2 regions of the Streptomyces sp. HSW2009 genome follow, and region 1 is predicted to be linked to the other one. Evidence: riboswitches for the same ligand, from Rfam matches in the RefSeq annotation. Region 1 holds a riboswitch; the other holds the start of a gene.
What was found. Region 1 has a riboswitch for cobalamin ahead of AAHZ94_RS07750 (CoA-acylating methylmalonate-semialdehyde dehydrogenase). Riboswitches for the same ligand answer to the same signal wherever they lie in the genome.
Positions count from the first base shown of each region.

Region 2: another riboswitch for cobalamin. It lies ahead of AAHZ94_RS10130 (GHMP family kinase ATP-binding protein); the one in region 1 lies ahead of AAHZ94_RS07750 (CoA-acylating methylmalonate-semialdehyde dehydrogenase).

Region 1 is NZ_JBEHZD010000062.1:3,794-7,602, forward strand. It holds gene AAHZ94_RS07745 (acyl-CoA dehydrogenase family protein) at 1-457, opposite strand, end outside; gene AAHZ94_RS07750 (CoA-acylating methylmalonate-semialdehyde dehydrogenase) at 454-1,953, opposite strand; cobalamin riboswitch at 2,167-2,346, opposite strand; cobalamin riboswitch at 2,706-2,898, shown strand; gene metE (5-methyltetrahydropteroyltriglutamate--homocysteine S-methyltransferase) at 3,072-3,809, shown strand, end outside.
Region 2 is NZ_JBEHZD010000090.1:11,522-15,330, forward strand. It holds gene AAHZ94_RS10115 (hypothetical protein) at 1-97, shown strand, start outside; gene AAHZ94_RS10120 (SRPBCC family protein) at 94-507, shown strand; gene AAHZ94_RS10125 (NUDIX hydrolase) at 711-1,175, opposite strand; cobalamin riboswitch at 1,776-1,992, shown strand; gene AAHZ94_RS10130 (GHMP family kinase ATP-binding protein) at 2,346-3,215, shown strand; gene AAHZ94_RS10135 (cysteine synthase family protein) at 3,212-3,809, shown strand, end outside.

The sequences.
Region 1 (3,809 bases):
TCAGCACGTAGTGGTCGCCCTCGCGGGTGGCCCGGGTGGTGAGCGCCGCGGCGTCCGAGCCGGCCGCCGGCTCGGTCAGGCAGTAGCTGCCCAGCGCCTCGGCGGTGCACAGGTCCGGCAGCCAGCGGGCGCGCTGGGTGTCGTCGCCGTACCGGTCGATCATCCAGCCGACCATGTTGTGGATCGACAGGTAGCCGGCGATGGAAGGGCAGCCGCTGGCCAGGGCCTCGAAAACCAGGACGCCGTCGGCGCGGCTGAGCGCCGAGCCGCCCCATTCCTCGCGTACGTACGCGCCGGCGAGGCCGACGGCGGCTGCCTTGCGGAGTACGTCGAAGGGAAAGTGCTTGTCGCGGTCCCAGGCCAGGGCGTGCGGGGTGAGGTGTTCCTCGGCGAAGTCCAAGGTCACTTCTGCTAGGGCGAGTTGGTCCTTGGTGAGGGTGCCGTCCACGCCGCTCATCCCATCGTCGGGATCGTGAAGTTCGCGCCTTCCTTGGCCCCGGATGGCCAGCGCGAGGTGACGGTCTTGGTGCGGGTGTAGAAGCGGATGGAGTCGGGCCCGTGCTGGCCGAGGTCGCCGAAGCCGGAGCGCTTCCAGCCGCCGAAGGTGTGGTAGGCGACGGGGACCGGGATCGGCACGTTGACGCCGACCATGCCGGTGTTCACGCGGCGGGTGAAGTCGCGTGCGGTGTCCCCGTCACGGGTGAAGATCGCGACGCCGTTGCCGTACGGGTGCTCGCTGGGGAGCCGCAGCGCCTCGGCGTAGTCGGCAGCGCGCACCACGGTGAGGACGGGCCCGAAGATCTCCTCATGGTAGATCCGCATGCGCGGGCTGACCCGGTCGAAGAGGGTGGCGCCGGCGAAGAACCCGTTCTCGTGGCCGGGGAGGGTGAAGTCCCGCCCGTCCACGATGAGTTCGGCTCCTTCTCCGACGCCGATGTCCACATAGCGACGGACCCGGTCGAGCGCGTCCCGGCTGACCAGCGGGCCGAAGTCGGCCTCGGGGTCGTCGGAGCGGCCGATGCGCAGGGCGGCGATGCGTTCCTTGAGGCGGGCGACGAGGGCGTCGGCGGTCCGTTCCCCCACCGGTACGGCGACCGCGATCGCCATGCAGCGTTCGCCTGCCGAACCGTATCCGGCGCCGATCAGGGCGTCGACGGCCTGGTCGAGGTCGGCGTCGGGCATCACGATCAGGTGGTTCTTGGCGCCGCCGAAGCACTGGGCGCGCTTGCCGTGGGCGGCGGCGGTGGCGTAGACGTGGGCGGCGATCGGGCTGGAGCCGACGAAGCCGAGCGCCTGCACCCGGGGGTCTTCAAGGAGGGTGGTCACCGCTTCTTCGCCGCCGTTGACGACGTTGAGGACGCCGGCCGGCAGTCCTGCCTCGTGGAAGAGTTCGGCGAGCCGCAGTGGTACGGACGGGTCGCGTTCGGACGGTTTGAGGATGAAGGCGTTGCCGCAGGCGATGGCTGGCGCCGCCTTCCACAGCGGAATCATGGCGGGGAAGTTGAACGGAGTGATGCCGGCCACCACGCCCAGTGGCGAGCGCAGCGAGTGCACGTCGATGCCGCTGCCCGCGTTGTCGGTGAACTCGCCCTTGAGCAGGTGGGGGATTCCGGCAGCGAACTCTACGACGTCCAGGCCGCGTTGGAGGTCACCGTGGGCGTCGGCGACGGTCTTGCCGTGTTCGGCGGAGAGGGTGCGGGCGAGCGAGTCGCGTTCCGCGTCGACGAGTTGGAGGAACTTGAGCAGGACGCGGGCGCGCCGCTGCGGGTTCCATTCGCCCCAGACGCGCTGTGCCTGTTCGGCGTCGGCGATGGCTGTTTCGGTCTCCGTACGCCCGGCCAGTGGGACGCGGGACTGCACGGTGCCGGTGTTGGGGTCGTGGACGTCGGCGAACAGGCCGGAGGTGCCGGGGGTGCGCTTGCCGCCGATGAAATGGGTGAGTTCGTGGACCATGGGAGGTGCTCTCCTCAGGTGGGAACCGGGATGGCACGGCAGGCCGGCCGACCGCCACCGGATGGGTGTGCGGGGTCGGGTGCCGTGGGACGCGAAGGCCGAAGAGCCGTCACGGAACGTCAGGAAGTGGCGTGTCTACGCCGTGCGTTCCGCCGATTCGCCTGGGTCATGGGTAGCGACCGGTGCCATGCGTGTCTGCTCCATCCTCGTGGAAACACGGACCATCCCGCGGCCGGTATCCTGACTCCCGGATCAGCGCGCGCACTCCGCCTTCCCGACGGACGGGTCCGTCAGTGGCGTTCCACCTGCTTGAGCACGCACTCCCCGGTCACAGTGGCGGGACCGCGCCGGAATCGCACCGGCTTCCCTGACACCGCGGGCCTTGTTCACGAACATATAGTTGGACGTCCAAGTAAGTCCACCCCCACTCCCCCAGTTGCCGACCGGCTGACCCAGGCGGCTCACCCAGGCGGCCCACCCGGTGGCCCAGCTCCGAGCGGCCCGCGCCTGGCGCGCCGCGCCAGGCTGTCGCGCCCCGCCCGCTGCCCCGGCGTACGGCGCTGACCTGCTCGGACACCGGGTACGACGGGTCGGTACGGGGCTGCCGCGCAGCCCGGGCGGCCAACGTCCGGCGCGGCAGGGCGTGCCGGTCCGGCGCTCCGGCCAACGCCTCACCACAGGTGACCCACCTCACCCACACCGGCTGGGCCACCCACCCCACCGGTCGGCGTCTGCGGTTAGGCTGACTGGCGCAGCAGGTTCGCCCCGTCCGCCAGGCGGGACGCGTCGTAAGAGGGAACCCGGTGGGAATCCGGGACTGCCCCGCAGCGGTGAGTGGGAACGACAGTCGTCATACGCACTGGGTCCAGGTGGCCTGGGAAGCGACGGCCAGTAGGTGTCTCGTACGTCAGGGACGCGCCCGCGAGTCCGAAGACCTGCCCGCTGCCCGCGCCCGGGCCACCGTGCGCGGTTGTTTCGGTGACCTCGCGGGAAGGTCGGCGTGCCCACCGGGTGGGCGGTTGCGCTGTCGTGGCGCAGGCGCGGCCACCCGGCTGTTCACTCCTTCGCCCGCTCGGTCCGCCGAGACCTCAGGGATTCATCTCGCGAAGGAGATCTCCGTGACAGCGAAGTCCGCAGCCGCGGCAGCACGGGCCACCGTGTACGGCTACCCCCGGCAGGGGCAGGGCCGGGAGTTGAAGAAGGCGGTCGAGGGTTACTGGCGGGGCCGGGTCGACGCCGACGCCCTCGCGGCCACCGCCGCCGAACTCCGCGCCGACACCTGGCGCCAACTCGCCGCAGCCGGCATCCACGAGGTGCCCACCGGCGACTTCTCGTACTACGACCATGTCCTGGACACCACCGTCATGCTCGGCGCGGTCCCCGAGCGGCACCGGGCGTCCGTCGCGGCCCATCCGCTGGACGGCTACTTCGCCATGGCCCGCGGCACCCAGCAGGTGGCGCCGCTGGAGATGACGAAGTGGTTCGACACCAACTACCACTACCTGGTGCCGGAGTTGGGGCCAGGGACGGCCTTCTCCGCCAACTCGACCAAGCAGGTCGGCGAGTTGAAGGAAGCCCTCGCGCTCGACCTGGCAGCCCGGCCGGTACTGGTGGGGCCCGTCACCTATCTGCTGCTGGCCAAGCCGGCGCCGGGGGTGGCGGCCGACTTCGACCCGCTGACGCTGCTCGACCGGGTGCTGCCGGTGTACGCGGAGGTGCTGGCCGATCTGCGGGCGGCGGGCGCCGGGTGGGTGCAGCTCGACGAGCCGGCCCTGGTACAGGACCGTACGCCGGCCGAGTTGGCCGCCGCCGAGCGCGCCTACCACGCGCTGGGGGCGTTGGCCGACCGGCCGAAG
Region 2 (3,809 bases), on a different contig from region 1:
GTCCCCTGGGCGCCCGGCCCGCGGCGCGGTGGTGCCCGGCGGCCACGGTCACCGGATCGCCGATGACCGGCTGGGCGGACAGGAGGTCGCAGCATGATCCGCAGCCAACGCGAACTGCTCATCCACGCACCGGTGGAGCGGGTGTGGCGACTGCACACCGACGTCGCCGCCTGGCCGGTGTGGAACTCCGGGATCGACCGGGTCGCCCCGACCGGCACGCTGACCGTCGGCTCCAGCTTCCGCTGGCGCAGCCACGGGCTCGCCGTCAGCTCGACGGTCATCGCGCTCACCCCGGGCCGGCACATCACCTGGGAGGGCCCGGCCGCCGGCATCCACGAGGTGCACCGCTGGACGTTCACTGCCATCGGCGACAACACGTTGGCCCGTACCGAGGAGACCTGGTCGGGCCCGCGCGTGGACGCCGACCCGCAGGGGCTACGGGCCGAGCTGACCCAGTCGCTGACGGTCTGGCTCACGGACCTCAAGCGCACGACCGAGTGCAAGTAGGCGCCGGGGCGCCGATGGCGCGGGGGCGCCACGGGCCGGGGCACCGGCGGATCGGGGCGCCGGCGGGTCGGGGCGGGGGGTGAGGCGGAGCGAGGCGCCCCGCCGCATCCCGCCGCGCCCCGGCGGCACCCCGGACCGTCAGCCCGTCACCTCGTCAGCCCCCGGACCGCGTCAGCCCGCCACCCCGTCGGCGCCCCGGGCCGTCAGTCCGTCGGCAACCCCGTGCGCCAACCGGCCGCCCGCGGCAGCAGCTCCAGTGCGTCGATCGCGGCCGGGGACAGCAGCTCCGGGGTCAGGTCCGCGATCCGGTGCCAGTCGACCGCGCTGGTCGCGCCGTCCGTCTCGGTGACCCGTAGCGTGCCCGGGGCGAGGTCCACCGCGTAGAAGAGGCCGGTCAGGTGCCAGTGCGTGCCGTTGCGGTGAGCGGTGTAGCTCTTGGCGTCCACTAGCCGGACGGCGCGTGGCGTACGGCCGCTCTCCTCGTGGAGTTCGCGGGCCAGCGCCTGGGCCGGCTGCTCGCCGGGGTCGATGCCGCCGCCCGGCAGGTGCCACAGCCCGGGCGCGAAGACCGGCGAGGCGGCGGAGAGCCGGGTCAGCAGCAGCCGGTCGGCCTCCACGACGATCGCGTACGCGGAGACGCGGGTCCTGATGTCCACGGGGTGTTCCACGGGGTACCTCCATCCGCGCCGGTCACGACGGTCGTACCGGCCCCACCATGATCGCGCCGGGGCGATAGCCGGCCGGGAGCCCTGCGGACGACGGGTGGTGAGCGGTGGGCAGCGGGTGGGCAGCAGGCAGTCGGGCGGCGGGCCGTGGTCGACAGCTGGGGACGGCGGGCGGTCGACAGTCGGGCGGCAAGCAAGCGGCGGGCAGTCGGGCGGTGGGCAGCGGACGGCAGTCGGTGGGCCGGGCCGAACCGCACCACGCCGCATCGCACCACGCCGGACCAAACCGCACCACGCCGTACCGCACCGCGGCGCCACGCCACTTCACGCCGGACCACACCGCGCCAGGCCACGCCGGATCAGCACCACACCGCTCCGCACCACGCAGGCCCCGCCCCGTACGGCACGCACAGCCCCACCCGGCCCCCGGCCCACTCACCACGCTGTCCCGATCGCCACACCACTCACACGTGCCACTCCCCTCCCTCGCCAACCAAGCAGTGTCACCCACAAGATTCACTCCAGCTACCGTCTGCATCAGGACAACACCGCTACATCAGGACAACGGGCGAACTCGCTCTGTCCCCTGCGGAGCGGCGCCCCTACGCTGATAGGCGCAGTTGGTTCACGCCATCCACCAGTGGCGTGACGCAAGAGGGAACCCGGTGTGAATCCGGGACTGTCCCGCAACGGTGAGTGGGAGCTCACGCCATCGACGTCCGACCCGCAGTGGCGGGCCGGGAGCGGTGGCCGGTAGCTGTCCGTCGGAAGTCCGGCAGGCCCCATGAGTCCGAAGACCTGCCGCTGCTCACGTGCGTGGTGCACGTGGTGCGTGCACGGTGGCCTCGTGGACTGGGTCGGCGGTACAGGTGGCTGCGCGGGGCCTCACCCCCGCGCTTCGCCCTCGCCCCTCCCCCGTCATCGCTCGGGGCACGGGATGACGAGGGAGGACGCATGGCTGGCCACGGAGTTCCGCAACCGGGCCGATCGGCGCATCGTCCCCGTACCCCCACCGGCGCACCCACCGCGCTTCCGGACACGACGCCCGCCCCCATCACGGCCCCGGCCGCGGCACCCGCGCTCCCCGGCGCACCGCCCGCGCCCTCGGCTCCGTCCGGCGCACCCGCGCCACCCCCGCGCACAGCGCCCGCGCCCCCGCCCGGCGCCCCCATCATGGCCCCGGTTCCGGCCATCGCCGCCGGCGTCTGCCACGGCACCCTCGGCGAGCTCTACCAGGGCCCGCTGCGCGCCGGTCCGACGCCCGACATCGCCCTGGTCTCCTTCCCGGTGGACCGGCACTCCTGGGTGTACTTCACACCGGGCGCAGGACCGCCGGGTCCGCTGCCGCTGGGGGCGAAGGCGGCGACGGCGGTGCGGCTGTTCCTCGACCGGTTCGACCTCCAACTGCCGCCCGGGCACTGGAGCACCCACTCCGACCTGCGCATCGGCGTCGGCATGGCGAGTTCGACCGCCGATGTCGTGGCCACCTTGCGCTGTCTGTTCCGGCTCTTCACGCTGCCGTACGACCAGCAGGTGGTGCTCGGCATCCTGGCCGCGATCGAGCGGGCCGACAGCGTCTTCCTGGACGAGTTCGCGCTGCACCTGAGCGCCCGGCACCGGGTGGTGCGCACCCTCGGCACCGCCATCGGCTTCCACACCGCGTTCGTCACCGAGCCGGGCACCGTGGACACCGGCGCGGTCACCGCGCTGCTGCTGCGCCACTACCGGCGGCGCGGCGAGGAGTACGAGCGGTGTCTGACCGACCTGTTGAAGGGATTCGACACCGGCGACCCGGCCGTCGTCGCCCGGGCCGCCACCACCAGTGCGGTGCTCTCCCAGGAGGCGCTGCCCAAGCAGACGTTCGCCAGCGTGCTCGGGCACCGCGAGCGGTTCGGGGCCGACGGCGTCTTCGTCGCCCACACCGGCTCGCTGGTCGGCTACCTCTTCGCCGACCGCCCGGCCAGCGACGTCAAGTCCGAACTCTCCGCCTTCTTCCGTTCGCTCGGCCACCAGTGCTCATTCGCCCAAGGAGGCTACGGGTGATCCACCCCCACATCGCCGATGCCCTGAAGGTCCCCGATCTGATCCGCCTCACCGACGGCATGGTGCTGCTCCGCTTCGAGTCGATGAAGATCTACTCGGCGCTCGGCGCCGTCCGTGACCTGTTGGACCGGGGCGTGGTGCGCCCGGGCCAGACGCTCATCGACAGTTCGAGCGGCATCTACGCGCACGCCCTCGCGCTCGCCTGCCACCGCTACGGCATGCACTGCCACATCGTCGCCTCCACCACCGTCGACGCCACCACGCTCGCCCAGTTGGAGGTGCTGGGCGCCACCGTGGAGCAGGTGAAGCCGTCCGAGAACCTCAAGCTCGACCAGCAACTGCGGGTGCGCCGGGTGCGCGAGATCCTCGCCGACCACCCGGACGTGCACTGGATGCGCCAGTACCACGACGACATCCACTACCTGGGCTACCGGGAGATCGCGGACGCGGTCGCCGCCGAGTTGGCCGACACGCTGGCCGGCCGGCCGCTGACCGTGGTCGGCGGCGTCGGCTCGGGCGCCTCCACCGGCGGGCTGGTGACCCATCTGCGGCGCACCGACCCCAGCGTGCGGCTGGTGGGGGTGCAGCCGTTCG